One region of the Pseudomonas sp. IAC-BECa141 genome, then DNA from elsewhere that is predicted to be linked to it. Evidence: riboswitches for the same ligand, from Rfam matches in the RefSeq annotation. Region 1 holds a riboswitch; each other region holds the start of a gene.
The links. A riboswitch is a leader RNA that binds a small molecule or an ion and turns the genes downstream of it on or off. The one in region 1 is predicted to bind cobalamin.
Positions count from the first base shown of each region.

Region 2: linked by a shared signal. The riboswitch ahead of I5961_RS15345 (CbtB domain-containing protein) and the one ahead of I5961_RS12265 (TonB-dependent receptor plug domain-containing protein) in region 1 are both predicted to bind cobalamin.
Region 3: linked by a shared signal. The riboswitch ahead of cobO (cob(I)yrinic acid a,c-diamide adenosyltransferase) and the one ahead of I5961_RS12265 (TonB-dependent receptor plug domain-containing protein) in region 1 are both predicted to bind cobalamin.

Region 1 is NZ_CP065410.1:2,691,485-2,701,455, reverse strand. It holds gene mug (G/U mismatch-specific DNA glycosylase) at 1-334, opposite strand, end outside; gene I5961_RS12300 (TetR/AcrR family transcriptional regulator) at 331-954, opposite strand; gene I5961_RS12295 (HlyD family secretion protein) at 1,178-2,302, shown strand; gene I5961_RS12290 (DHA2 family efflux MFS transporter permease subunit) at 2,302-3,768, shown strand; gene I5961_RS12285 (efflux transporter outer membrane subunit) at 3,787-5,205, shown strand; gene I5961_RS12280 (aldo/keto reductase) at 5,228-6,178, shown strand; gene I5961_RS12275 (LysR family transcriptional regulator) at 6,250-7,185, shown strand; gene I5961_RS12270 (DUF2790 domain-containing protein) at 7,231-7,488, opposite strand; cobalamin riboswitch at 7,684-7,890, shown strand; gene I5961_RS12265 (TonB-dependent receptor plug domain-containing protein) at 7,981-9,918, shown strand; gene I5961_RS12260 ((2Fe-2S) ferredoxin domain-containing protein) at 9,918-9,971, shown strand, end outside.
Region 2 is NZ_CP065410.1:3,362,891-3,372,861, forward strand. It holds gene I5961_RS15310 (2OG-Fe dioxygenase family protein) at 1-406, shown strand, start outside; gene I5961_RS15315 (hypothetical protein) at 406-1,686, shown strand; gene I5961_RS15320 (ATP-grasp domain-containing protein) at 1,683-3,080, shown strand; gene I5961_RS15325 (ATP-grasp domain-containing protein) at 2,984-4,102, shown strand; gene I5961_RS15330 (sugar phosphate isomerase/epimerase family protein) at 4,099-5,016, shown strand; gene I5961_RS15335 (AzlC family ABC transporter permease) at 5,006-5,704, shown strand; gene I5961_RS15340 (hypothetical protein) at 5,691-6,017, shown strand; cobalamin riboswitch at 6,054-6,275, shown strand; gene I5961_RS15345 (CbtB domain-containing protein) at 6,397-6,594, shown strand; gene I5961_RS15350 (CbtA family protein) at 6,606-7,307, shown strand; gene I5961_RS15355 (cobalamin biosynthesis protein) at 7,304-7,717, shown strand; gene cobM (precorrin-4 C(11)-methyltransferase) at 7,808-8,554, shown strand; gene nfuA (Fe-S biogenesis protein NfuA) at 8,669-9,253, opposite strand; gene I5961_RS15370 (acyltransferase family protein) at 9,345-9,971, opposite strand, start outside.
Region 3 is NZ_CP065410.1:1,822,001-1,831,971, forward strand. It holds gene purM (phosphoribosylformylglycinamidine cyclo-ligase) at 1-913, opposite strand, end outside; gene I5961_RS08280 (DUF2066 domain-containing protein) at 1,288-2,346, shown strand; gene I5961_RS08285 (AI-2E family transporter) at 2,382-3,455, shown strand; gene hda (DnaA regulatory inactivator Hda) at 3,666-4,370, shown strand; gene I5961_RS08295 (C40 family peptidase) at 4,585-5,205, shown strand; gene I5961_RS08300 (C40 family peptidase) at 5,425-5,961, shown strand; gene I5961_RS08305 (PQQ-dependent sugar dehydrogenase) at 6,027-7,340, opposite strand; gene I5961_RS08310 (hypothetical protein) at 7,406-7,990, opposite strand; cobalamin riboswitch at 8,157-8,383, shown strand; gene cobO (cob(I)yrinic acid a,c-diamide adenosyltransferase) at 8,464-9,075, shown strand; gene I5961_RS08320 (cobyrinate a,c-diamide synthase) at 9,072-9,971, shown strand, end outside.

The DNA of each region.
Region 1 (9,971 bases):
CCTTGCCGAGAAACGCCACGAAGCGTGGCGCGTAGCGGGCGATCTTGCGTTCGAAGCTGGCAGCGGCTGCGGTGAATTCCTCGGCAGACAGTTGATCCGCACTCGCTGTCGGCCGATCGACCACGGCGGTCAGGCCGCAGTCAAAGTGCAGAATCGAGCGGTCGTCTTCCGAACGCACTTCATGGGGTGTGAAACCGGCCAGGTGCAACGTGCGCCAGAAGCGGTTGCTGCGGCCGGCGAAGTGATGGCCCTGCTCTGCGGCCAATAACCCCGGATTGATTCCGCAGAACACCACGGACAAACCTTGAGTGAGGATGTCCTCAAGCCCGTTCAACCGCAGATCACCTTCACCGCATCGCGCGCCTGCCCCGCCAGTTCTTCGCGGGATTTACCGGCGCGGGCGCGGATCGAGATGCTGTGCAGCAGCGATGACGCGAGCATGGCTCGTGCGGCGGCATCCACATCGCCGGTCAGTTCGCCGGATTCGATCGCCCGTTGCAGGCGGGCTTCAAGATCGGCATCGAGCTGGCTCAAGCGCTGCGACAGCACGTTGCGGATTTCCGGGTCCTCGACCGCTTCGGTGGTCGCGGTGCCGATGGCGAAACAGCCGCGTGGCTGGCCGTCGCCGGAAAAATAGATCGCCAGTTGCCCTTCGTAAAAACCGGTCAGGGCCTGTTCCAGGGTCAGGCTGCTGTCGTTCAGCGCGGCCTGCATGGCGGCGTGGGCGGTGTCCCAATACTGATCGAGGGCCTTGATGTAAAGCGCGTGTTTGTCACCGAACGCGGCGTACAGGCTGGGGCGGTTCATGCCGGCGGCGCTGGCGATGCTGTCCAGTGACGCGCCGGAATAGCCTGTGTTCCAGAACACGCCAAGTGCCTGTTGCAGAGCGGTTTGCGGGTCATAGGCCCGTGGACGGCCACGGCCTTTTCCTTCTGTCGGTTTATTTTGTGCCATGTCGTACAAATTCCTTGCAGGGAAATGAAGTCGCTCATATTCTTACACCATCGCACAAAATTAAGGAATCAGAAATTCCTTGATCGGCAGGTTTGTTGTAACAGCGCTCGAACCGAGGCTGGCGACGACGAAACAGCGGCAACAGAGAACCCCTCCTGCACCGCGCACTGACTTGATGACGCACCGCATTCAACGCCGCCCAGCACTTTGGAGAGAGCCGTTCATGAATCAGCCATTAGATCTCACCGCAGAACAAGCCCGCGCTCACCCCGTCGACGCGCCGCCGAAGAAGCCGCTCAAGCAGCATCTGCGCCCCGTATTGATGTTCGGCGTTCCGGCGCTTTTCGCCGCGATTGGCTACGGCCAGTACGTTGCCAACGAGCCCTTCGTTTCCACCGACAACGCCTATGCCCGCGTGGCCAAGGCCTCGATAAATGCGCGGATTTCCGGGCAAGTAGTCGAGATCGCGGTCGACGACAACCAGCCCGTGCGCAAAGGCCAGGTGCTGTTTCGCATCGATCCCAAGCCGTTGCAGATCGCCGTCGACCGGGCCGAAGCGCAACTGGCCAATGCTCGCTTGCGCATCGACGGCCTCAAGGCCAGCTATCGCCAGCAACAGGCCGAGCTGCAATCGGCGAAAGCTTCGACGGATTACGACCAGAAGGAGTTCGCCCGCAAGAAAGCCTTGATCGCCACCGAGTTCGTGTCGAAGGCCCTTTACGAGCGCGCCGAAACCGACCTAAAAGTCTCGCGCCAGCGCATCGCGTCCATCGAGCAACAGATCGCCAGCACCGTCGTCGCGTTGAACGGCAACCCGGACATTGCCCTCGACGATCACCCCACCGTGCGCGAGGCCAGGGCGCAACTCGACGAAGCGCAGTTGTATCTGTCCTACGCCACGGTCACCGCGCCGGACGACGGCATCGTCGCCAAGGTCGATGATTTGCAGGTGGGCAATTACGTCAACAACGGCGCACCGGCGTTCGCGCTGATTTCCGACCGGGAAATCTGGATCGAGGCGAATTTCCGCGAGACCCAGGTGACGCACATGCGCCCCGGCCAGACCGCGACCATCACCCTCGATACCTACCCGGATCGCCCGTTCAAGGCACACGTGATCAGCATGAGCCCCGGTGCCGGTGCCGACTTCGCGCTATTGCCGCCGGAGAACGCCACCGGCAACTGGGTCAAGGTCGTGCAGCGGGTACCGGTTCGTCTGGAACTGGACGAGGCCGATCCTGCCTTGCCGCTGTTCTCCGGCACCAGCGCCACGGTCAAGGTTGATACCGGGCACCGCACGCCATGGTGGCATCCGCTCAAGTCGTTGTTGTCTGCGGGTAATTCGTGATGAACAGCTCAACAGCCGATGCGCGGGCACTGCGGTTTGTCGCCCTGCTCGCCACCTATATGCAGTCAGCCAACCTGCCGTTGCCGAACGCCGCGCTGCGGTTGATTCAGGGCAGTCTGTCGATGACCGACGATCAGGCCGGATGGATTTTCACCGCTTATCTGGCCGCGAGCGCGATCACGATGCCGGTCGCGCAATGGCTCGCCGGACGCTTTGGGTTGAAGCGGGTTTATCAGACAGCGCTGGTGCTGTTCGCCCTCGGTCTGTGGCTCGGCACGCTGGCCGGCGCGCCGCTGGAGTTCATCGCCGCACGCATTCTGCAAGGCCTGGCCAGCGGCGTGATTGCGCCGTTGTCGATGGCTATCGCTATGGAGTCATTGCCTGGTGAACACCGCCCGGCGTTCGGCCCGAAATGGACCGCGCTGGTGCTGTTCGGCATCGTCAGCGGCCCGAGCATCGGCGGCGTAATCTGCGAGTATTTCGACTGGCGCCCGATGTTCTACCTCAGCCTGCCGCTGACCGCTTACATCCTGATTGTGGTGTCGTTGCTGCTCGCCGAGAAGAAAGCAGACTCGCGCCCAGCGTTTGATTTCTTCGGTTTCGCCAGCTTCACGGTCGGCATGATCGGCCTGCAGATGCTGCTCGATCGCGGCGAACGGCTGGACTGGTTCGACTCGCCGGAAATCTGGATCGAAGCGCTCGCCAGCGCCCTCGGCCTGTACCTGTTCGTCGTCCATGCGCTGACCCGCAAGACCCACTTTCTCAGCAAGGGTTTGTTCGGCGACCGCAACTTCATGTTGTCGACCGTGATGTTCTTCGCCCTGGGTTTCGTGTTGCTGTCGACCATGGCGCTGACCTCGCCGATGCTCGATGAAGTCCTCGGCTATCCGCCGGACACCACCGGGTTGCTGACCGTTCCCCGTGGCATCGGGCTGGTGGGTGCGTTTCTGTTGATGATGCGAGCGCCGGCATGGATTGACGCGCGACTGTTTGTCGCCGCCGGCATCGCGCTTGTGGTGTACGCCAACTGGCTGATGCTCGGTTATTCGCCGCTGATGGACTGGACGCCGGTGGCCGTCACCGGGTTCATCCAGGGCGTGGGGCTGGGCATTCTGATGCCGGCGCTTAGCAAGACCGCGTTCAGCACCATTGACCCCAAGCTGCGCCCGGAAGCCACCGGTTTCTTCAACCTGATGCGGGTCTACGGCAGCACCCTCGGCGTGGCCGTGGTGCAGATCTTTTTCTTCAACAACACCCAGGCGATGCACTCGGCGCTGGTCAGTCAGCTCACGCCTTATCGGGTGGCCATGCCGACGTCGTTGCCGGCGCTCGAAGGCCTCAACCATCTGGTCACCCATCAGGCGGCGTTCGTCGCGGTGATGGGCCAATTCAAGATTCTGATGCTGGCGATGCTCGTGGTGAGTCCGCTGGTGATGTTCCTGCGCAAGCCCGTTGCGGCCAACTGATGACGTGGAGTCTGAACCATGAAAGCTTCTATGCGCCTCACCCCGCTGGCGATGCTGGTGATGTTGTCCGCTTGCACCGTCGGCCCAGATTTTCAACGGCCTGCCGAGAGCCCGTCGCTGCATTACGATCAAGCTGCCGAACAGCATTTCGCGATGGGCCAGCGACTCGACGGCGATTGGTGGTCGGCGTTTCGTTCACCAAAACTCGATCAGGTTGTGCGTCGCGCCATCGACGGCAATCTCGAACTGGCCGCCGCTGACGCGACTATTCGCCAGGCCGCTGCTTCGGTCGCGGCGGCGGAAGGTGTGCTTTATCCGCAGGTCGATTTCGGCGCCTCTGCCGGTCGCCAGCGTACGCACAACGGGCCGCAACCGGTGGTTTCCAATTTCTACGGGATCGGGCCACGGGTCGTGTTCGATCTGGACGTTTTTGGCGGCAACAAACGCACGATCGAACAGCAGCAAGCGCTGACCGATCTGCAAAAGCATCGCTACGAAGCAGCCTGGCTGACGTTGACCGGTGATGTCGCCAGCCAGGCTTTGCTGCTGGCCTCGGCCAACGCGCAGATCAACGCCGTGGAAACCCTGCTGGCCAACGACGCGAAAAACCTCGATCTGGTGCGCCGAGCCCAGGCAAGCGGCAGCACCACGCAAATCGACGTGTCGCTGGCCGAAACCCGCCTTGCTCAGGATTGCACGTTGCTGCCGCCCCTCGCCCAGCAGCGCGATGCAGCGCGTCATGCATTGTCGATTCTGGCCGGCAAAGGTCCGGCGGACTGGATTGCGCCGGACTTCAGTCTCGACGAGTTCGCCCTGCCGTCGAACATTCCGGTCAGCCTGCCGTCGACCATGGCCCACACCCGGCCGGACATCCTGCAAGCCGAATCCGAACTGCACTTCGCCAGCGCGGCGGTGGGTGTCGCGACGGCCAATCTGTACCCGCATGTCGAGCTGTCGGCCTCGCTGATGCAAGCCGCCTCAGGCAATGGCGGCGCCGCGCTCTGGGGATTTGCCGCCGGGCTCACGGCGCCGGTCTTCAACGGCGGCACGCTCAAGGCTGAGCGCGAAGGCGCCGTCGAAGGCTACAACGCGTCGCTCGCCCGCTATCAACAAACGGTGATTCAGTCCTTCGGCCAGGTTGCGGACACCTTGCAGGCGCTCAACCACGGCGCCGAGCAAAACCTGGCGCAGGACGATGCCCTGCGCGCCGCCGACGCCAGCCTGCGCCTCAATCGCCAGGCCTACGCCCAAGGCGAAAACAGCCTGCTGCAGGTGCTGGAAGCCGAACGCGCCTATCAGCAAGCCTTGCTCGGACAGATTCAAGTGAAGACCGCGCGTTATCTCGACTCGGTGCGCCTGTTCGTGGCGCTGGGTGGCAACTCGGTGGGTGTGCTTGATCAGAAACTCGCCGCCCGCAAGACCTCATCCCTTCTATAACGACAGATACCGGAGACACGACATGACTTACGAAGCCTTTCACGATGAACTTCGCGACACCCGCATAGCGTTGAACAACGGTGCTGGTTCGATGCCGGCCGTGGGGTTTGGCACGCTGTTTCGCGACTTGAGCACCACCACCGAAGCAGTGAAATGCGCGCTGGAAGTGGGCTTTCGCCACTTCGACTGCGCCGAGCGCTATCGCAACGAGACGCAGATTGGCGAAGCCTTTGCGCAGGTGTTTGCGGCGGGCCAGATCCGTCGCGAAGACGTGTTTGTCACCACCAAACTGTGGAACACCAACCACCGCCCCGAGCGGGTCAAACCGGCGTTCGAAGCCAGTTGCCAGCGGCTGCAGGTCAACTATCTCGACTGCTACCTGATCCACACGCCGTTCGCCTTCCAGCCCGGCGACGATCAGGACCCACGGGATGTGTTCGGGCACGTGATCTACGATGGCGAGACCCGTTTGATCGACACCTGGCGTGCCCTCGAAGCGCTGGTGGATGACGGTCGCTGCAAGTCCATCGGGCTTTCCGACATCACCCTCGACGCGCTGAAGGACATCGTCGCCGCCGCGCGAATCAAACCGGCGGTGGTGCAGATCGAATCCCATCCGTACCTGCCCGAGTGGGAGATGCTGGAGTTCTGCAAGGAACACGGCATCATCCTGCTCGCCTTCGCCCCGCTGGGCCATGGCATGGAGCCGAATGTGCTTGAGGATTCGGTGCTCACCGGGATCGCCCGGCACGTACAGAAAACCCCGGCGCAAGTGGCCCTGGCCTGGGCGGTGCAGCGGGGAACGGCGTTCCTGACGACCTCGGCGAACCCGAGCCGGATTCAGGAAAACTTCGATATCGCGACGTTGCCGCACCGGGCGATGCGCGAGATCAGGGAAGAGATCACGACGCGAATCCGCTTCAACTCGGTGGTCGAGACGGGCGTACCCGGTTTCATTCCCCGCAAAAAGTGACCATGGCGAAGGGGCGGTCTACTGTGAGGTCGCCCCTATATTCTTTCCACCTGCCTGTTGAGACGACACCGATGGACGTTTTCCAGAGCATGCGTTTCTTCATCGCCGTCGCCCAAAGCGGCAGCTTCACTGCCGCGGCCGAGCTGCTGGACACCAACACCACCAACGTCTCCAAAGCCATCTCCGCCCTCGAAGCGCGTCTGCACACCCGGCTTATCAACCGCACCACCCGGCGTCTGGCCCTGACCGAGGCCGGCATGCGTTATCTGGAGCGCTGCGAAAAAATCCTCGATGACGTGCGCGAAGCCGACGAAGAAGCCGGCACCGCCCAGACCTTGCCCGTTGGCCGCTTGAAAATTCACACCATGTCGGCCATCGGCAACCACTACGTGATCGACGCCATCGCCCGCTATCGGGAAATTCACCCCACGGTGATGTTCGACCTGACCCTGACCAACCGCGTCCCGGACCTGCTCGAAGAAGGCTTCGACATGTCCATCGTGCTGGCCCGCGACCTGCCGGATTCCGGCTTCGTCGCGCAACGTCTGGGCATCACCTACAGCATCCTCTGCGCCTCGCCCGCCTACGTGGCAAAACGCGGATTGCCGCAAACACCGGGTGAGCTTTGCGAGCACGAGTGTCTGCGCATCGTCAACACGGTAATGCCGGTGGAGAACTGGACTTTCGAAGGGCCCGAAGGCATGGAAACCATCACCATTCCCGTGTCGCCCTTTCACATCAACACCGCCGACGGCATGACCATCGCGATCGGAAAAGGCATGGGCATCGGCATTCAGCCGATCGCATCGGCCGTGGATGGCCTGAGGGCGGGAACACTGGTGCGGGTGCTACCGGAATACCGGCTGGAGGAGTTGAACCTGTTTGCGATCTATCCGTCGCGCAAGTTCGTCGATGCGAAGATCAAGACCTGGGTTGAGTTTCTGAAGCAGTCGATCCCGCAGTTACTGGCATCGGATGAAGACGTGGTTGGAGCGAAAGCGGTTTGAGCGTGGCAAGTATGGAGTGTCGACCCTCCATCCTCTGCACCTGACTCAACTGGAACAGCCAGTGCCCATCACCTGATATTGCAGAACGTGGCGCTCGCCATGGGAATCTTCGTAGGTCATCTGCACCGGCACCGGGGCGCATTCGTTGGCCGGTTCGGTAATGGAGATGACGTGCTCGATATCCAGATTTGTCGAAGAACTGTAGGTCTCGACCGGGATATTCGCCGCGTCCGTGTTATCGGCGTAAGCGTGTGCACCGAAACTGCCAAGCATTAAAACCAGAGCGATTTTCTTGAAGCTCATGATGTTCACCGTCTCGTTGAGGACCGTGTTTGTTCACGGGTTGGAGACGATGCTAAGGGTTGGGGTGGCGAGGAAATATCGGCGGGTTGGACAAACACTGTTGCTGGATTTCGTATGAATCGGATCAAGCCTGCAAAACCGCCTTCAACGTCATCCATCGACCGTCCAGGTTGACGCACGCCCACCCGAATGTTCAGATGCCGCCCTGTTTCAGGTGTCCCATGCCGCCGTGCATGGGGTGAAACGGGAAACCGGTACGTTCTTTTCGAACAAGTCCGGTGCTGCCCCCGCAACGGTAGGCGCGTGATGCTTTCGACACACCACTGTGGCCAGACGGCCATGGGAAGGTGAAAGCGTCCAGACGCGCGAGCCCGGAGACCGGCCTGAAATGCTTTTGGCAAACTCCTGCGGTGGGCGGGCATGGGCCGGTGTCGGCGTGTGCGCGATGCCTTCTCCTGCATGCTCTTCTGCGAAGATCCTTTCGAGAAGACGATGATCAAACCTTTCAACACTCCGGCTCCATCCCTGTTGTTCGGCTGTCTGTTCAGCCCCCTGTTGCTGGCGGATGACACGCCGCTCGAACTCCATCAGCAAATCGTTTCCGCTCCGTCCGTGGAGTCCACCACGGTGGCCGACATGGCGCAGTTCGGCAGCAAGGTCGAGATCGTCACCCGTGAGCAGATCGAGCGCGCGGGCCCCAGCGCCGATGTCAGCCGCGTGATGCAGATGTTCATTCCCGGTCTGTACGTCGCGCCGAAAAACGGCCCGTTCGACTACGGCACTTATTCCCTGCTGGGCGGGCGCAACGACGACACGCTGATCCTGCTCGACGGTGTGCGTCTGAACAATCGTCTGTACGGCGGTTTGTACCTCGACACTTTGCCGGCCAATGCCATCGAACGCATCGAAGTGCTGAAGGGTGGGCAAAGCCTGTTGTTCGGTACGCAAGCGGTGTCGGGCGTGATCAACATCGTCACCCGCAGCCCGCACAGCCGCAAAGCCTCCGGTGAAGTGAACATGGGCCTGGACACCTTCGGCGGCACCACCGGTGATGCGCGGGCCGAGAACATTTTCAGCAACGGTTTTGGCGATCTGGGCTTGCTGGCCTATATCAGCCATAACGTCTCGGACGGCTATCAGCCGTTTCGTAATCGCGACCTGAAAAACGTCTCCGAAAAGAAACGCGCCTATGAAGTCACAACGTTCGGCGGCAAGGCGATTCAGTCCTTCGGCGATGACAAACGACTGGAGCTGTTCTACCAATACGCCGACGCCAACGTCGATTTCGCCCGCCCGGTGGACAACCACAAGACCACCAACGACCGCGTCCAGCAGATCGCCACGGCGACCTTCGAACAGACTCTCAACGAGCGCCTGAGCTACTTCATCAAAGGTCATATCAACGACTGGGACACCCGCTACACGCGCATCAACAACACCGCCAATGGCGGCACCCGAACCATCAATCACAACGACTACTGGGGCTTCACCGACTGGGGCGTGCAGGCCGAAGGCAAGGCGCAATTGCCCGGCGGGCACGTACTGGTGTTCGGCACGGACAACCAGTGGTTCAAAGGTCAGGACGATGTGCTGATCATCGACAACGACAAGGCCGAAGCCCATGCGCTGTATACCCAATTGCGCCCGCAGATTGACGCCCTGCCCGACTGGCACCCGAGCATCGGCATTCGTCACGAAGCCATGGGCGGTGGCGACAGCGCCACGGTCGGCATGCTCACTTCGCTGTATGACCTGAACGAAAACTGGGCCCTGCGCGGGCAGTACGGCACGGCCTACAAACTGCCGAACGCCGAGCAATTGTTCGTCAACGAGCCCGGTGATGAGTTGGGCAACCGTAATCTGAAACCGGAGAAAAGCCGCAACGCCGAACTCGGTCTGGATTACAAAGGCCTGCTGCTCGACCGCGAGTTCAGCGCCAGCGTCACCCTGTTCAAACGCAAGATCGACGACCTGATCACCCTCGACGACATCCAGTGGGTCAACGGCCAGGGCCGGGTGCAGATGCGCGGTTTCGAGGCGGACGCCAGACTGGCGCTCAACGAGCAATGGAGCCTGCAGGCCGACATGACCCGCAACCTCACCGAGTCGCGCTCGGGAGTAACGCTGAACGATGTGCCAAGCTTTTTCGCCCGCTCACGCATTGGCTACGAGTCGGTCGACCGGATGTGGGGCGCCGGCGGTGCGATCCGCTATATCCGCGACGTGATCAGCTCGAAACAGATCGAATACGGCCATTATTCGGTGGTGGACGCCGATGCTTATCGCTATCTCGACGGCGCCCATCAGCATCGCCTGAGTCTGTTGGTGGAGAACCTGTTCGACCGCGACTACGTCACCAGTCGCTCGAACAACGTCGACAACCTCGGGCGGCCGTTCACCTCCGAAGTCCGCTACACGTACCGCTTCTGATGACTGACATCATCACTACCGACGGCATTGATTCGCATCCGGACTGGTCGCAG
Region 2 (9,971 bases), 670 kb from region 1:
GTTTATCGAGTCTCCGGTCCTGCAAACCGTGCTCGCTGCTGACCTGGCGCTGATGGATCTGGCAGTCGGCCCGCGCGACTGGCTGGTGACCTGTCACCAGTTCCGCATCCTTTGCGACCGGCGTAATGCCGGCCTCGCCACACCCGAGGGCCGCCATCGCGATGGACACGATTTTGTCTTTCAACATCTGATTCAACGCCAGGACGTCATCGGCGGTGAAAGTCGGATATTCAATGAAAGTGGCGACTGTGTATTCAAGGCAACTTTGACGGATTACATGGAAACAGCCGTATTGAATGACCGAATACTTCTGCACGAAGTTTCCCCACTGCAAACATCAAGCATTAATTCGAATCGCGGCAGCCGCGACATGTTGATAATCGATTTCGACCTGGCGGACTACTAATGAACTCTTTGACGCATGCACTTTCAGCCAGCCCACCCGGCGCACATGACTTTATTATTGAGCAATTCCAACAAGCCTGTGCTCGACGAGTTTCAACGTTGTCGTTGACCGCCAACGAAAACATATTGTCCGAGACGGCGCGCACGCTCGGACAGAACCGTTTTTACGAGCGTTATTTATTCAACGCGCAAGCCATCGACGGTCAACGCTATGCCGCCCAATTCAATGGCATGCACGTTGAGCACTTCCCGGAAGTCGAAGCCTTGAAGACGCTGGCGACCCAGGCTGTGCAGGCAATGTTCAACGCTCCATTCGTCGAGTACCGGGTGCTGTCCGGCGTGCACTGTACGTTGAGCGTGCTGAGCGCGCTGACCGAGCCGGGCGATACCATTCTGTCGCTTGCGCCGGAAAGCGGCGGGCATTTTGCGACCGGGCCACTGGTGCAGAAAATCGGCAGGCGCAGCGCATTTTTCACGCTGACGGCGGACGGACAGGTCGATCTCGAAGCTGTCGATCAGACACTTCAGGCACTCGGTACAGCGCCGGCAGCCGTGCTGTTCGATCACGGCCTGACCACTCGGGCAATCGCAATCGAGCCATTGCGTACGTTGCTGAACCGCCGCGGGTTGGAGCGGACACTGATTATTTACGATGCGTCGCACACCCTGGGCCTGATCGCCGGACAGGCCTTTCCCAACCCGCTTGACGAAGGCGCGGATATTCTTCAAGGCAATACCCACAAATCCCTGGCAGGCCCGCACCGGGCACTGATCGTCTGCCGAAGCGCCGACCTGGCCTGGCGAATCGAACAGACGCTCAGCAGCGGTCTGGTCTCTTCGCCCAACCTGCCCGGCCTGCTGCAATTGTTTGTCACCCTGGTGGAAACCCGGCACTACGGACAGGCCTATGCCCAGCGCATGTGCGCCAACACCCGCCAACTACATGATGCCCTGAAAGGCTTGCCGGGCTGGACGCTACACCCCACCGACACGCACTTGCTCTTGCTTGAAGGCCCCCTGGCGCGGCAAGCGGCGCAGGAACTCAATGAACTGGGCATCCGGGTCAACAACAAACAAGTCCATGGACGCGATTGCCTGCGCTTCGGCCTTCAGGAAATCACTCGCCTGGGGATCAGCAGCGAGGACCTGGATGCCTTGGCCCACATAATCCGCAATGTCTTGAGCGGCGGTGCGAACGGCGTGGATCGGATCCGTCTGTCGCACATTTGCCAGCGCCTGAACCGAATCCATTACAGCTTCGACCCGGAGGTTTGCCGATGAAAGCAAGCGCCTGCCTGATCATAGGCAACATCCGCGAAGGTGAGTACGAAGGCCTGATTGCCGAGGGCATTACTCCGCTGTTGATCGCCGACAGCCGTAAAACCAGCAAGATCGCTGACGCGACAAGAATTTCGCCAGTGGCACAGTACGATTTTTCCAGAGGGCTGACGGCGGATCTGATCGGATTGACGCAACGTCTGCTCGATGAACACGGGTTCACCAGCGTGCTGAATTTCCGCGAAGGCTATGTTGCTGTCACAGCCCGCCTGTGCGCGGCGCTGCCAACACTGGCTCACTTGCATCAAAACGTGGAAAACACGCTGGACAAGGCGTTGCAGCGCCAACACTTCCAGCAGTCGGACAACCCTGACCTGCACGTGCCGTCCCGCGAAGTACGAATCGACGACCTGCTGGCACACTCCGATGAACTGCCCTACCCGTTTATTCTGAAACCCGCGAACCTCTACAGCAGCCTGTTCGTTCGTTGCATCCACACTCACCACGATCTGCTCGACTATGCTCGCCACGAATGGCCGGCGCTGCAGCGTTATGTGGCCGGTAAAAGCCGCGAAACCGAGCAGTTGCTGTTGGAGGAGTTCCTCCAGGGCTCCAACCACTCCATCGACTGCGCAATCGCTGCGGATGGTTCGATCCACAGTTTTCCGATTGTCGACGTGATTGCCGGTGTCGATATCGGGCGTGGTGACTTCCACCATTTCGCCCGCTACACGCCATCGCTGCTGGAACCCGATGCCGGCCTGAAAGAACGCTGCCACCGACTGGCCCATGACGCCGTCAACGCACTGGGACTCAGAGGCACGTTTGCCCATGTCGAGTTCATTCTCACCGCCAGCGGACCGAAGATTCTCGAAGTCGGCGCGCGCCCCGGCGGCAGCCGGATTCACGTGATTCGCCAAGCCTGGGGCTTGCACCTGGACGTCTGCTACCACCGGACACTGTCCGCTGAAATGCAGCCTCTTTCCGGCCGCCCCCCGTTGCGTTCGGCATTGCCACACCGTTCGCCCGCACCGACCGGTTCTATGACGGACTGCACCACGCCGAGCGCATCGAACGCCTTGCGGGATTCCAGCGCCGGTATGCCTATGTCAAGCCGGGCGATGCCATCGGACCGGTCAGCAACGGTTTCCAGAACTACCTGTACATCGAGTTCAAGCAACCCGATACCGCCAGCCTGCGCGAATCCTTGCTGGCCGTCGCCGACATCGATGTCTACGGCGAAGTCCCCGTCGCGACGAGCATCCGTCACATTCTGCTCATCGGCGGCCGCGATTCGGGAATGGACTGGGATACACAAAGGCAGTTTCGCTTTACCCTCGTCCAACAGCCTGGTGACCTGTCTGACTATCAGCGCAAGCACGCAACACCGGTACTGACGCCGGACATCGCAGAACTGGACGCTTACAGCGAAACCATCGAGCGACTGCACCGTCAGCACCCGTTCGATGCCGTGGTGTCATTTTCGGAACTGGGCCTGTTGCCGGCATCCCGGCTGGGCGAACAACTGGGCATCGCCCACAACAGCCTGGGCAGTGTCGAAGTCAGCCGCGACAAGCTGCTGTTTCGTCAATTGTTGCAAGGCAGCCGCTACGAATTGCCGGCCGCCGCCGTCAACAGTCGCGAGGAGGTTCGTGCCTTCGTGCTCCGTCACGGCCCGGCCATTGTCAAACCCGTCAACGGCTCCGGCAGCCAAGGCGTCTACGCCATCGACCGGCCAGAGGATGTCGCGCAACTGCCGCTTGAGGGCTGCAATCTGATCGAGGCCTTCGCCACCGGCGAGGAATACAGTGTCGAATCCTTGAGTCTGGATGGCCGGCACCAGATTCTCGGCATCACCCGCAAACACACCAGCGGTGCGCCGGGGTATGTCGAAACCGGCCACGACTTTCCCGCCGGGCTCGATGATGACAGCCGCGTGCAAATCGAAGAAGCCGTGCTGTGGCTGCTCGAACGCATGGGCAACCGCTGGGGCCCGGCTCACACCGAGATCAAGCTCGACGGTTCACGCCTGCACTTCATCGAGACCCAGACTCGCTTCGGCGGCGACCAGATATGGGAAATGGTCTGGAAAACCACCGGCGTGCATCTGGCGGCCAGCACCATCGCCGCAATGACGGGCTCTGCACTGCCGGAAATCGAGAAACCCTACGTGAAAATGGCGATTCGCTACATTGAAGCGGACCACACCACCGACCCGAAACCGCTGCAGGGGCGTCTGCTGCAACAGCCGTTTGCGCTGCGCGCGATCCTCAACCATGACAAGTTCGGCCGGCCCATCCGCCGCTCTGCAGACCGTCACGGCTACGTGCTGCTGGGCTGTAGCGACGCGGACGACCAGGCAGCCTTCAACGCTGCGATTTCCCACCCACGGTTCACTACCCAAGGACAGGCGCAATGACCACGAATGAAACGCTGTACCGTATCGATGGCCCGATCAGCCAGGATTTTCCGCTGATCTCCTTCTCCACCAATGTCTACGACAACCCGGCGGATATCTTCGGCTCAATCACCGATCTGGCCCGACATTTCAAGGCCGTGGAGTTCGAAATCGGCGAAGACGCCGAACAGGTCTTCTGGTCACTCAGCGCCGAGGAACGTGTCAATCTGGCCCGGCAGATCCGCCGTTTCACTGAGCACAATGGCATCACCCTGACCGTGCATGCCGGCTGGTGGGGACGCCAGTACAACCTGTGCTCCCCGGATCTGGCCGAACGCGCCCAGGCGGTCGACTGCCTGAGCGCCGCCGTGGATTTTTCCCGTGAGGCGGGTGCCACCAGTGTCACCTTCCACCCCGGCTATAAGGATCAGCTGGAAAATGCCGAGTTGCTGGACAACCTGATCAACGCGATCAATCAGGTCAGAACACGCTGCAACACCGATGGCATTGCCCTGTGCCTGGAAAACATGGGCGGACAGCGACCGAAATTTCCGGTATTCACGGTCGAGGAACACCTGCGCTTCCACCAGGAAACCGGATGCTTCGTGACCATCGACGTGACGCACCTGTGTTCGCTGCTGCCGTATGGCGAAAGCCTGTTCGAAGCCATCGCCGGTCTGGCGCCGATCACTCGGCACCTGCACATTGCCGATCTCAACGATACGCACCACCAGCATCTGCCGATCGGCGAAGGCAACCTGCGCCTGAGCGACGTGCTCAATCGTTTCGCGGTCAACGGCTATCGCGGGGTCGCGGTGGTGGAAGAGTTCATTCCGCGCTTCTCCACCGAGTACTACCTGGAGAAGGCCCTGGCCTACAAGAAAGGGGTCGAGGAACTGCTCGCCGGCACGCGGCAAAGCACCCATGCCGGTTGATTCCGCGCTGGCAAAAACGGCGTCGCACAACGAGATTGCGACCGGCATTCGCGATGCGCTGCCGTTCGTGTTCTCGCTGTTGCTGACTTTCACCCTGATCGGCATGCTCGGGCGCCGCCATGGCCTGGACATGCCGGCCATGGTGGTGTTCAGCGGCACGGTGATGGCCTCGCCATTGCAACTGACGCTGCTGGAAACGCCCGCGCATCTGCTGAACGCCTTTGGTGTGCTGGTCTCTGCGCTGAGCATCAACCTGCGCTTTCTGGTTTTCACGCTGAGCCTGAAATCCAGCCTTGAAGGGCCGATCAAGGCGTTCGTTCCGGCGCTGGCGGTGATGGCCAATGCTGCATTCACGCTTATGTCGATCCGCAAGGAACAGCAGCCGATCAGTCGAGCGTACGCCAACACCGTGTGCTTTTTGCTGTATGCCGCCGCCCTGCTCGGCACCATCGCCGGCTATTGCTTTGCGAGCCTGGCCGACAACGCCGTGATGGATCACGTCAGCGTGGTGATCGCCGTCTTCATCAGCGCCTCGCTTGGCAAGATGGCCCGCGAGCGTCACAGCTTCCACGCGCAATGGATCGCCGGCCTGGCCACCGCCGCCAGCTTGCTTTGGCTGGGCGAAGTGAGCCTGCTGCTGGTCCTGGCAGTCACAGTCCTGACGAGTTATGTCTATGACCGAACCTAGTACTTTCTGGTTGTATGTGCTGATCTGCGCACTGGTGTCCGCGATTTGCCGGCTGCTGCCGCTGGCGGTCTATGTCGAGCGGCTGTCCGGCGGTGCCCGCAGCTTCATCGGTCGCCTTGGCAAGTACACGTCGGTGGCGATGCTGGTCAGCCTGCTGGCGGGGTCACTCCTTCCGCTGACCAAGCAGCACGCCGCTGCAATGCAGTGGATTGTGCCGGTAACGCTGGCCTGGCTGCTGAGCCTGACGCCAATCAAGTCCTATTACGCGTTTCTGATCGCCTTGGCGGTGTACGTGGCACTCGCGACGCTTTAGCGCCGTCGATTGACGCGAATCCCCCGCCCATGGTCTCCTACACAACTTGTTACGGGTGCCCTTCACAGGGTGAAACGGGAAACCGGTGAATCATGTGCTTTACTCTAAAGCCATGTCAGTCCGGTGCTGCCCCCGCAACGGTAAGCGAGCGAAGCGTCAGATCCACTGTGCCGATGGCATGGGAAGGTGACGCTTGCAGGTCGGCCTGACGCCAGCCCCTCGTGAGCCCGGAGACCGGCCCGCAACACACAGTGCGCATCCTGCGTTACTGAACATAACAAACCCGCGGTGGGCGGGCGCTGTTCGAACCTCTGCGTGCCTGACTCGCAGGGATTTTCATGCGCTCTGTTCACCCGCTGACACTCCAGAGGGAAGCGCCATGTCGATCATCAGCAGCACCGGCAGCAATTCGGACAAGATCTCCAGCACCACTACCCTGAGCCAACGCCTGACCGCCGCCGTCTGCGCGTCGATCCTGGGTGCGTGCCTCGTGTATTTCGCCGGTTTCTCGCACATCGAAGCGGTACACAACGCCGCCCACGATACCCGTCACAGCGCCGCGTTCCCGTGCCACTGAGACCTGACGACATGATCAAGCGTATTGCGCAGACCGCAGGTTTCACCGGCCTTCTGGCCGCCCTGCTCCTGACGTTGCTGCAAAGCTTCTGGGTTTCGCCACTGATTCTGCAGGCCGAAACCTTCGAGAAAGCCGAACCGGTGGTCGAGGTTCACGAACACGCCGCCGGCACCGCCGCCCACACTCACGATGCCGAAGCCTGGGAGCCGGAGGACGGCTGGCAGCGTGTGCTGTCCACAACCGGCGGCAATCTGGTGGTTGCCGTGGGCTTTGCCCTGATGCTGGCGGGTTTGTACACCCTGCGGGCGCCGACCAAAACTTCCCAAGGCCTGCTCTGGGGCCTGGCCGGTTACGCGACCTTCGTGCTCGCCCCGACCATGGGTCTGCCGCCCGAGCTGCCCGGCACCGCCGCTGCCGACCTGGCCTCGCGTCAGATGTGGTGGATCGGCACTGCCGCCTCCACCGCTGTCGGTCTGGCCTTGATCGCGTTCAGCCGCAGCTGGCTGATGAAGATCCTCGGCGTAGCGATCCTTGCCGTGCCGCATGTGATCGGCGCGCCACAACCGCAAGTGCATTCGATGCTCGCACCGGAAGCTCTGGAAGCGCAGTTCAAAATCGCTTCGCAGTTGACCAACGTCGCGTTCTGGCTGGCCCTGGGCCTGATCAGCGCCTGGTTGTTCCGCCGCAAAAGCGAAGGCCAGTACCACGCATGACCGATGACAGCGCAGCGCCGACCTTCGTGGTCGGCCTGGGCTGCCAGCGCGGCTGCCCGGCCAGCACGCTGCGCGCATTGCTTGATCAGGCGCTACAGGCGCATCGAATTGATCTTGAGAAGGTCAAGGCGCTGGCCAGCATCGACCTCAAGCGCGATGAACCCGGCCTGCAGGAACTCGCCGCACAACTGGCGCTGCCGTTGCTGTATTTCAGCAGCGAAGAGCTGGCCTGTTATCAGCAACGCTTGAGTCATCATTCACAAATCGCCTTCGAACGCACCGGTTGCTACGGCGTGGCGGAAAGTGCCGCCCTGGCACTCGCCGAACAGTTGATCAGTGGCCCGGCAAAACTGCTGATTTCCCGGCAAAAGTACGCGCAGGCAACTCTGGCATTGGCCGGCGCTGCGTAAATTCCCGATAATTCCTGCTTTCGATCATGAGCATTCTTCATCTGAAGGGCTTGTGAAGCACTGCACTGCCCTTTTCTACAGGATCCAGCGATGACCGTTTACTTCATCGGCGCCGGCCCCGGCGACCCGGAATTGATCACCGTCAAAGGCCAGCGGCTGATCCGCAGTTGCCCGGTGATCATCTACGCAGGTTCGCTGGTGCCGACGGCGGTGCTGGAGGGTCATTGCGCTGAAACCGTGGTCAACAGCGCCGAGCTGCACCTGGAACAGATCATCGACCTGATCAAGACCGCCCACGCCAGGGGCCAGGACGTCGCACGAGTACATTCGGGCGATCCGAGTCTGTATGGCGCCATTGGCGAGCAGATCCGTTATTTGCGCGAGCTGGATATTCCGTTCGAGATCATTCCCGGCGTGACCGCCACGGCTGCGTGCGCCGCGCTGCTGGGCGCTGAACTGACCCTGCCGGACATCTCACAAAGCGTGATTCTGACCCGTTACGCGGACAAGACAGCGATGCCCGCCGGTGAAGAACTCGGCAATCTGGCGCAGCACGGGGCGACCATGGCGATTCATCTGGGGGTCAATCATCTGGAGAAGATTCTGGCTGAGTTGCTCCCGCATTACGGCGCGGACTGCCCGATCGCGGTGATTCACCGGGCGACGTGGCCGGATCAGGATTGGGTGGTGGGGACGCTGGAGGACATTGTCGCGAAGGTGGCGGCGAAGGGGTTTCGGCGTACGGCGTTGATTCTGGTTGGGCGGGTTTTGGGTAGCGATCACTTTGGTGAGTCATCGCTGTATCGCGCGGGGCATGCGCACCTTTATCGACCATGAATGCGACGCGGAGCGTCCCGGGCTGCATTCCAACGCAGAGCGTGGGAACGATCAAATTTCACGCAAAAAAAACGGCGCTCACGGGGCGCCGTTTTTCATGCCGCAGCGAACGCCTTAGTAGTAGGCGTTTTCTTTCTGCGTGTGGTCGGTCACGTCGCGAACGCCCTTGAGCTCCGGAATGCGCTCGAGCAAGGTGCGCTCGATGCCTTCCTTCAGGGTCACGTCCGCCTGGCCGCAGCCTTGGCAACCGCCGCCGAACTGCAATACGGCAATGCCGTCTTCAACCACATCGATCAGGCTGACCTGACCGCCGTGGCTCGCCAGCCCCGGGTTGATTTCGGTTTGCAGGTAGTAGTTGATGCGCTCGTTGATCGGGCTGTCGGCGTTGACCATCGGGACTTTGGCGTTTGGCGCCTTGATGGTCAGCTGGCCGCCCATGCGGTCGGTGGCGTAGTCGACGACGGCATCATCGAGAAACGCTTCGCTGAACGAGTCAATGTAAGCAGTGAAGCTTTTCAGCCCCAGCGCCGTGTCTTCAGGTTTTTCTTCGCCCGGCTTGCAGTAGGCAATACACGTTTCGGCGTATTGGGTGCCAGGCTGGGTGATGAAAACGCGGATGCCGATGCCCGGAGTGTTCTGCTTGGAGAGCAGATCGGCCAGGTAATCATGGGCGGCGTCGGTAATGGTAATAGCGGTCATGGAGACTCCTCGCAGGCTTGAGGCGGAGTTTACGCCAATCGGCGCGCGGCACAAAGTCCTAGTATTTACGTAGGAATAGTTCGCAAATCGGCTAAGCGCCACGTTCGCCGTCGATCCGAGCTTTAAGCCACTGATAACTGCGCTTTTCCACCCATTCGTAGCTCAGCCACGAACCGATTCCGATGGCCAGTGCGCAGGCGCCAAACATCAAATACGGGTTGATCCCATAGCGCCGGGCCAGATACCCGCCGGCCGACAGCACCAGCACGTGCATCAGGTACACCGAGTACGAACAGTCGCCCAGCAATTTGAGCAACCTGTTGCGCTCGACATGTCGCTCCAGCGCAATGCTGGCCATGACCAGCACGGCACTGGGCACGCCCCAGTTGAGCAATCGGGGTTCCGGTGGCAGGTGATAGATCGCCAGCAACGCCGCGCCGATCCCCAGTAACGGCAGCCAGAGCGCCGGCCCGATCCAGCCGCGGCGGTAAAGCATGCCGAGGCCGATCCCCAGCAGGAACTCATAAACGATGTCCGAGCGATAAAACTCGCTGACCCAGCCAAACCCGGTCCAGGCCTGGCACACCGCAAACAGCAGCGCCGCGACCACCAGCAAGCGCACTTGCAGCCGGAACAACAGCGCCCAGGCGAACAACACGTAGAACAGCATTTCGTAATTCAGGGTCCAGCCGACGTTCAGGGTCGGGTAGATCCCGTA
Region 3 (9,971 bases), 870 kb from region 1:
TGCCCACGCCGCAGTTCAGCACGCGGTGCATTTCGGTTTCGTCGACGTTGCCTTTCTCTTGCAGCCAGTCGAAGACAGCCGGGCGGTTCCAGCTGGCCACGTCAACCACGGCCTGAGCGCCTTTTGGCAGGACGCGCGGGATGTTGTCGAGCAGACCGCCACCGGTGATGTGGGCCATGGCTTTGACCGCGCCGGTTTCCTTGATCAGCTTGAGCAGCGGCTTCACGTAGATGCGGGTCGGGGCCATCAGCAGTTCGGTCAGCGGCTTGCCGTCGAGCTGAACGCTTTCGATGTCGGCACCGGACACTTCGATGATCTTGCGGATCAGCGAGTAGCCGTTGGAGTGCGGGCCGGACGATGGCAGGGCGATCAGGGCATCACCGGTGGCGACTTTCGAGCCGTCGATGATTTCGGCTTTTTCCACGACGCCGACGCAGAAGCCGGCCAGATCGTAGTCTTCGCCTTCGTACATGCCAGGCATTTCAGCGGTTTCGCCGCCAACCAGCGAGCAGCCAGCCAGTTCGCAGCCTGCACCGATACCGGTAACCACGGTGGCGGCCACGTCGACGTTCAGCTTGCCGGTGGCGTAGTAGTCGAGGAAGAACAGCGGCTCGGCGCCGCACACCACCAGATCGTTGACGCACATGGCGACCAGATCCTGGCCGATGCTGTCGTGCTTGTTCAGGTTCAGCGCCAGGCGCAGCTTGGTGCCGACGCCGTCAGTACCGGAAACCAGCACCGGTTGTTTGTAACCGGCCGGGATCTCGCAGAGGGCGCCGAAACCGCCCAGGCCGCCCATGACTTCCGGGCGCGCAGTGCGCTTGGCGACGCTCTTGATGCGTTCGACCAATGCTTCACCGGCGTCGATGTCTACACCGGCGTCCTTGTAGCTCAGGGAGGGTTGCTTGCTCATGATCCAGGCCTTTAGGGGAGGGGATTCAGGGGTAACGACCGAGTTCAGCGGGAACGCCGAATCCGACAGGGGCGATTGCCTCACGCGAAGTTCGGGGTGCCCGGCTGTTGCCGGTCTGCGAAGGCGCGCGATTTTATCAGGCTTGAGGGGCAGCGGCCATCCTCACGCCGACGGGCAGGGGCATATCGGTGGAAAAATTTTGCAATTGACACTGTGGGTGACATCACGGGTGCCTGTATAAGGAACCGTCTATCGTTAGGACTGTGCGAAAACTTACCGACCGCTTGTGAATGTTTTGCGACGGCCTGTGGTCACAGGCTTGCAGAACGGTTCACGCGGCCTGTTCCAGCCGCTCTTGTCGACGGGAATTCTCCATGCGTTTTTGTAAATTGCTGTTAGTGGGTGGCTTGTCTCTGATCAGCCTGGCGAGTCAGGCCGAAAATCTCAAAAGTCTTTATCAGGTGCGCGAACCGGTCACTGGCCAGTCGCCAGAGGAACGTGATCGTGCCACCCAGGCCGCGCTGGATACGCTGGTGCTGCGCCTGACCGGCGACCCGAAAGCCCCGCAGAACCCGGGGCTGGCGCCGGTTCGCAAGGATCCACAGCAGATCATGAGCCAGTTCGGTTTCGATGCCGGGCCGCCGGAAGTGCTGAAAGTCGATTTCGATCCGGGAACCACCGAGCAGGCGTTGCGCCGTGCCGGACTGGCGCTGTGGGGTGCCAACCGGCCCTCGATCCTGAGCTGGTGGCTGAATGATTCGACCGAGGGCTCGAGCCTGGTCGGCGACGGTCAGGCCAGTGCCGCGCCTTTGCGTCGCGCCGCTCAGCACCGTGGGTTGCCGTTGCGCCTGCCGCTGGCGGACTTGAGCGAGCAATTGGTTGCCACGGCACCCGCGCTTGAGGGTGCTGACCCGGCGCCATTGCGCAACGCTTCCGAACGCTACAACGCAGACGCTTTGCTCGCCGTGCATGCCCGCGAAGAAGGCGGGCAATGGCAAGCCAAATGGCAGCTGTGGCTCGGCGACAAAAAAGAGGCGGGCAATGTGCAGGGCGCGGATCAGGCCGCCGTGGCCGATGCAGTGATGCTGGCGGTGACTGAACGGTTGGCGCCACGCTTTGTAGCCAAGCCGGGTGCGTCCGGCCAGCAGACCCTGGAAGTGCAGGGCATGAATCTGGAGCACTACGCGGCGCTGTTGCGGTTACTCGAACCGTTTGGCGTGCGTCTGCAGAGTGTCGATGCCGATCGCATTCTGTATCGGGTCAATGGCAGCGCCGATCAGTTGCGAGCGCAGTTGTCGCTGGCGAAGTTGCAGGAACTGCCGGCCGAGGCGCCCGCTCCGGTGGCTGCGCCGCAACCTGCGGTCGCCGGGACGCCGCCAGTCGTTGCGCCGACGCCGACACCGGCGGCGCCGTCGTTGCGGTTCCGCTGGTAGATTTTCTTTCTTATATATAAGCAATGGAGTGTTACATGGCCGATACGCGGCGTTGGTTCTGGCTCGGTGGGGTGCTCCTGCTTTGCGCGTTTGTCTGGTTGCTGCATCCGATTCTCACGCCGTTCCTGGTGGCGCTGCTGCTCGCCTATCTGTTCGATCCGCTCGTCGATCGTCTGGAGCGCCTGGGGCTGTCGCGCACCTGGGGTGTGATTGCGGTGTTCGCCTTGTTCACCCTGATCGTCACCGCATTGTTGCTGGTGCTGGTGCCGATGCTCGCCAGGCAATTGCTGCGGCTGTACGAACTGGCGCCACAAATGCTCGACTGGTTGCAGCACACTGCTGTGCCATGGGCGCAATCGAAACTGGGGTTGTCGGACGGCTTCTGGAAGTTCGACAAGGTCAAGGCCGCGATCAGCGAACACATGGGTCAGACCACCGACATCGTCGGTGTGGTGCTGAGTCAGGCGACGGCGTCGAGTCTGGCGCTGATCGGCTGGCTGGCAAATCTGGTGCTGATCCCGGTGGTGAGCTTTTACCTGCTGCGTGACTGGGACGTGATGATGGCCAAGATCCGTGGTCTGCTGCCCCGTGATCGCGAAGAGCGTGTGGTGGCGCTGGCGGGTGAGTGCCATGAAGTGCTGGGCGCGTTCGTGCGCGGGCAGTTGCTGGTGATGCTGGCGCTGGGCGTGATTTATGCGGCGGGCTTGATGATTGTCGGGCTGGAGCTGGGTCTGTTGATCGGTCTGATCGCGGGGCTGGCGGCGATTGTGCCGTACATGGGGTTCGTGATCGGTATCGGTGCGGCGTTGATTGCCGGGTTGTTCCAGTTCGGTGGCGATCTGTATCCAATGATCGGCATCGTGGCGGTGTTCATGGTCGGTCAGGCCCTGGAAGGCATGGTGCTGACGCCCTTGCTGGTGGGGGACCGGATCGGCCTGCACCCGGTGGCGGTGATCTTTGCGATTCTGGCCGGTGGCGAGCTGTTCGGCTTCACTGGTGTGCTGCTGGCATTGCCGGTGGCGGCGGTGATCATGGTGCTGGTGCGGCATGTCCACGATCTGTACAAGGATTCGGACATCTATAGCGGGGCGGATGAGCCGGAGTTGTAATCGTGACGTGCGGGCCGCCCGGTGGATTACCGGGTTGGCCCGTCTCATGCAGGCCATGGCGCCAAAGAAACTGTCATAAAACCAGCACGTTAACGCAAACCTTTGATTTTGCTTGGGGTCTGTCGCATTGTGCGCTCCGCTTCACGGGTATAAACTTCGCTCACTTTACACAGAGGCCACTAACGGTTCCTTGGGAACTGTTCAGTCAGCATGAAACCGATTCAGCTGCCCCTAGGTGTGCGTCTGCGTGACGACGCCACCTTCATCAACTACTACCCAGGCGCCAATGCCGCTGCACTCGGCTATGTCGAGCGTCTATGCGAAGCCGACGCCGGCTGGACCGAAAGCCTGATCTATCTGTGGGGCAAGCACGGGGTGGGGCGTACGCATCTGTTGCAGGCCGCGTGCCTGCGCTTCGAACAGATGGGCGAGCCGGCGGTGTACCTGCCGCTGGCCGAGTTGATGGATCGCGGCATCGAAATTCTCGACAACCTCGAACAGTACGAACTGGTCTGCCTGGACGACTTGCAGGTGATTGCCGGCAAGGCGGACTGGGAAGAGGCGATGTTTCATCTGTTCAACCGTCTGCGTGACAGCGGTCGCCGTTTGCTGATCGCCGCCTCGACCTCGCCGCGTGAACTGCCGATCAAGCTTGCCGACCTGAAATCGCGCCTGACCCTGGCGCTGATTTTCCAGATGCGTCCTCTCTCCGATGAAGACAAATTGCGTGCCCTGCAATTGCGCGCATCCCGTCGTGGTCTGCACCTGACCGACGAGGTCGGGCATTTTATTCTGACTCGCGGTACCCGCAGCATGAGCGCGCTTTTCGATCTGCTGGAACAGCTCGATCAGGCCTCTTTGCAGGCTCAGCGCAAGCTGACCATTCCCTTCCTGAAAGAAACCCTGGGCTGGTAAAACCGGGGCTTTCAGCCGGTTTCGGCATATTTCAGGCGCCAGAAAACCCGCTTTCCAGTGCGTTGCGCAGGCTGCGTCTCGATTCAAATAGGCTTAAGCGCTTAGATGTTAACGAGAAACCGGGAAGTCACAAAAAGATCGATTGAATTTGCAAATGAGGCTGATAGCGGGCATAGTCTCGGCTTCTTTACAACTATCAGCCACGGTCGTGCCCATGCTAAAGCGCTTCGCACCCCTCGTGCCTCTCGCACTCGTCACCCTGTTGTTCGGTTGCGCTGCTCATTCACCTGTTAATCAAGAGCAGCAACAACAGGCTAAAAATTCCGCCACCGCCCAGTCTTCCGTTATTTACCAGGAAGAGCTGGACACCGAAAAAGAACTCGCCGACTTCAACGGCAAGAAGCCTTACCAGCTTCCGGTTCTGGCCGACAGCATCCTCGAACGCGGCATGTCCCTGATCGGTACCCGTTACCGTTTCGGCGGTACCTCTGAAGCCGGTTTCGATTGCAGCGGTTTCATCGGCTACCTGTTCCGCGAAGAAGCCGGCATGAACCTGCCGCGCTCCACCCGCGAAATGATCAACGTTGATGCGCCACTGGTTTCGCGCAGCAACCTCGAGCCGGGCGACCTGCTGTTCTTCGCCACCAATGGTCGTCGCGGTCGTGTAAGCCACGCCGGGATCTACCTGGGCGACAACCAGTTCATCCACTCCAGCTCTCGTCGCAGCGGCGGTGTTCGCATCGACAGCCTGGGCGACAGCTACTGGAGCAAGACCTTCATCGAAGCCAAGCGCGCTTTGGCGAACGCTCCAACCGTGGTTACCGCTCGCAAGTAACTACGCATTTGTCGCCACGCTCGTGGCGTCAAAGCGGCCTTTCAGAGGCAATAGACCTAAACTTTACAAGGTGAAGTTAAAGTCTTACTTGAAGTTTGCCGCGTAGCCGCTAGAATCCTGATCTATATTGATGGCAAACCGCCTGCGTTCCACCGCAGGCGGTTTTGTTTTCTGTCGAATCGGCAGTCAAAGCCTCAGCCAGATCAGGATGTTCTGCATATGACGATGTCGGCCCGCTTTGCCTTGATGTTCTTCGCTGCGCTGCTCAGCGCCTGCGCCAGCCGCACTCCGCCGCCTGCACCGGTGGTTCGCGCTCCGATCGTGTTCGGATCCTCCCAGGCCTTTTCACCCGCTGCCGAAGACGTGCTGTTTCGCGCGCTCGGGCTGGTGGGCACGCCTTATCGCTGGGGTGGCAACACGCCGGATTCGGGCTTCGATTGCAGCGGTCTGATCGGTTTCGTCTACCGTGATGCCGCCGGTATCAGCCTGCCGCGTTCGACCCGCGAGATGATCGTCATGCAGGCGCCGAATGTCGGCAAGGAAGGGCTGCAAACCGGCGACCTGATCTTCTTCGCCACCAACGGCGGCTCTCAGGTCAGTCATGCAGGGATCTACGTCGGGGAAGGGCGCTTCGTGCATGCCCCGGCCACCGGCGGTACGGTGAAGCTGGACAGCCTGTCGAAAGCGTATTGGCAGAAAGCCTATCTGAGCGCCAAGCGCGTTCTGCAGCCGGAGCACCTGGCACATAACCCGTAGCCCAGATACATAAAAACCCGTGGGAGTCGAACGACTCCCACGGGTTTTTTAATGCCTGCAATACGTTAGCGGGTCGCTGACACCCGCCACACCTTGTTCCCCACGTCATCGGCTACCAGCAATCCACCTTGTTGGTCGATCACCACGCCGACCGGGCGACCCAAAGCGTTCTCGTCCTTGTCCAGGAAACCGGTCAGCACATCCACTGGCGTGCCGCTCGGCTTGCCAGCGGCGAACGGCACGAAGATCACCTTGTAGCCACTGTGCGGTTTGCGGTTCCACGAGCCGTGCTGACCGATGAATGCACCTTCCTTGAACTGCGCCGGCAGGCGATTGCCTTCGGCGAAGGTCAGGCCCAGTGATGCGGTGTGCGGGCCGACGGCGTAGTCGGGGGCGATGGCCTTGGCCACCATGTCCGGTCGCTGTGGTTCCACGCGCACGTCGATGTGCTGGCCGTAGTAGCTGAACGGCCAGCCATAGAAACCACCGTCCTTGACCGAAGTGATGTAGTCCGGCACCAGATCGCTGCCGATTTCGTCGCGCTCGTTGACGGCTGTCCACAGCGCGCCGGTTTGTGGCTCCCAGGCCAGGCCGTTGGGATTACGGATGCCCGAGGCAAAGATCCGGTGATTGCCAGTGGCGCGGTCCACTTCCCAGATCGCCGCACGACCTTCTTCCTGATCGAGGCCGTTTTCACCGACGTTGCTGTTCGAGCCGACGGTGACGTACAGCTTGCTGCCGTCCTTGCTGGCGATGACGTTCTTGGTCCAGTGGTGGTTGAGCGTGCCGCCCGGCAAGTCCACGACCTTGATCGGCTGGCTCTTGATTTCGGTCGCGCCGGGCTCGTAGTTGAAGCGCAACAGGCGATCGGTATCGGCCACGTACAGATCGTTGCCGACCAGAGTCATGCCGAACGGCGAGTTGAGGTTCTGCAGGAACACCGTGCGGGTCTCGGCCACGCCATCATGATCGGCATCGCGCAGCAGGGTGATGCGGTTCGGGCTGGGGACACCGGCACCCGCGCGGCCCATGACTTTTTTCATCACCCAGCCGCGAATGCCCTTGCTGTCGTCCGGTTTCGGCGGAGCGTTGGTTTCCGCCACCAGCACGTCGCCATTGGGCAGTACATACAGCCAACGCGGATGATCGAGATTTTCGGCGAAGGCTGCCACCTGAGTACCTGCCGCTGCCGTCGGTTTCGCGCCGGCCGGCCAGCCGATGGCCGGGGCGATGTTCACCGTCGGAATCAGGGTCTTGTTCGGTTCGGGCAGTTTCGGTGACGGGCCAGTGCCGTCGGAGACTTGCAGGCTGGAGGATTCACCACAGGCGGCGAGCCCTCCGGCGAGCACGATGACGAAAACGAGCTGGGGCTTGCGCATTGCTGATCTTCCCTATGAATGCATTCTTAGTCATAGAGAAGCGCACAAGCCCGATGGTTCAACCCTCAGCCGCGGGCTTCCTTGAAAAGCACGGCAATGCCGGGGTGATAGTTGCCGGCTTCGCTGCGCAATTTGCGGTAGGCGTAGGGAAAGTACCAGGCGACGGCGCAGGTGTGTTCCTTTTGCAGGTCGTCGACCATGTCCTGCAACTCTTCCGGGCTGGCGCTGTGCTGGGCTTTTTGCGGGGCGACGAACAGGCAGCCGAGTTTCAGGTCGCTGGCGTAGCTGATGCGCCTGGCGTCGCTGGTGATATCCACCAAAGCCTGCGTCAGATTCAGGTTGGTGACACGCGGCCAGCGTTGAGTGGCCTGGATGAAGGCGCGATCTTCGGCGCCAGCAATGAACAGGTCGGCGCGGGCATTGCGCTCGCCTTCTTCGTTTTGTTTGCGGGTGGCGGTGTCGCTCAAGGTCACCAATTCGGCCATCCAGGCAGCGGCGGACAGCAGGCCGAGGTTGGCTTTTTCGTCGTGCCAGTAAGGAGTGTCATTGTCGCCGCGCACGGCGTTGTAGCGGTCGATACAGTCAAACCAGCGTTCCAGCACCGGGCGCAGGAATTCCAGCCGCGGATTGCTGATGATCATGCCTTGCATGGTGCTCTCCCTTGTTATTGTGATGTGCTCTCTGCAGTCAAAAAGCATGGCTCTTTGATATCACTGCTGACAGTGTGGCACAAGATTGGCGTCAGTTAATTGATCAGCGGCAGTTATTCGCCGCACGAGACCCTCTTCAATTGACGCTCCACCCCCAACCCTCTAACCTTCGCGGCTTGTTTCAGGTGCTCTGTGGCGCATGTCGACAGAGTGAAACAGGGAAGCCGGTGAGGCGGGTCTCCAAGTGATGAACCCTCACGATCCCGGCGCTGCCCCCGCAACGGTAAATGAGTAAAAGCTGCGTCTGATGCCACTGCGTAAAAGCGGGAAGGCGCGCAGCCAGGCGCAAACCGCTCATGAGCCCGGAGACCGGCCTGATCCATCCAGCGGCATCACGGTGGGCGATGCCAGGCTTGTTGCCGTCTATTCTTGTGCCTGCCCGCCGTTATCCAGCCTCAACGGAGAGCTCCCCCATGACTGATTCCCCCGAACGCGACGAGCGCCACCTGGCGCGCATGCAGCGCAAAAAAGCCGTGATCGACGAGCGCATCGCCAATTCGCCGGACGAATGTGGCCTGGTTCTGGTGCTGACCGGCAATGGCAAAGGCAAAAGCAGCTCGGCGTTCGGCATGCTCGCCCGCGCCATGGGCCACGGCATGCAGTGTGGTGTGGTGCAGTTCATCAAGGGCCGCAACAGTACTGGCGAAGAGCTTTTCTTTCGTCGTTTCCCCGAGCAAGTGCGCTTCCATGTAATGGGCGAGGGCTTCACCTGGGAAACACAGGACCGTCAGCGTGACATCGCCGCCGCCGAAGCGGCCTGGGCAGTCTCCCGCGAGCTGCTGCGTGATCCGTCGATCGGTCTGGTGGTGCTCGATGAACTGAACATCGCCCTCAAGCACGGTTACCTCGATCTGGATCAGGTGCTCAGCGATCTGCAGGCCCGTCCGCCGATGCAGCATGTGATCGTCACCGGTCGCGCCGCCAAACCGGAAATGCTCGAGATGGGCGACACTGTTACCGAAATGGGCATGATCAAGCACGCCTTCCAGGCCGGCATCAAAGCGCAGAAAGGCGTCGAACTTTGAATCAACCACGTCACTGCCCGGCGGTCCTGATCGCCGCGCCGGCTTCCGGTCAGGGCAAGACCACCGTCACCGCCGCGCTGGCCCGTTTGCATCGCAATCAGGGGCGCAAGGTTCGCGTGTTCAAATGCGGCCCGGACTTTCTCGACCCGATGATCCTCGAGCGCGCCAGCGGTGCGCCGGTCTATCAACTGGACATGTGGATGGTCGGCGAGCAGGAAAGTCGACGCCTGTTGTGGGAAGCCGCCGCCGAAGCCGATCTGATTCTGATTGAGGGCGTGATGGGCTTGTTCGACGGCACGCCGTCGAGCGCCGATCTGGCCCGGCATTTCGGCGTGCCGGTACTCGGCGTGATCGACGGCACCGCGATGGCCCAGACCTTCGGCGCATTGGCCCTGGGACTGGCGCGCTATCAGCCGGACTTGCCGTTCGCCGGCGTGCTGGCCAACCGTGTCGGCACCGTGCGTCATGCGCAGTTGCTCGAAGGCAGCCTCACCGAAGGCCTGCGCTGGTACGGCGCGTTGTCCCGGGAAACCGGGATCGAACTGCCGAGCCGCCATCTCGGTCTGGTGCAGGCCAGCGAACTCAATGACCTCGACGTGCGCCTCGACGCCGCCGCCGAAGCGCTGGCCGGCACTTGCGAGGTAGCGCTGCCACCGGCCGTGGAGTTCGCCGCGCCTGAAATCGGCAAGACCGAAAGGCTGCTCGAAGGCGTGCGAATCGCTGTCGCTCGCGACGAAGCTTTCGCCTTTACCTACGGCGCCAGTCTCGACTTGCTTCGGGCGATGGGCGCCGAATTGAGTTTCTTCTCGCCGATCCGCGATAGGCAATTGCCCGACGCCGACAGCTTGTACCTGCCCGGCGGCTATCCGGAATTGCACCACGTTGCCTTGTCGCAG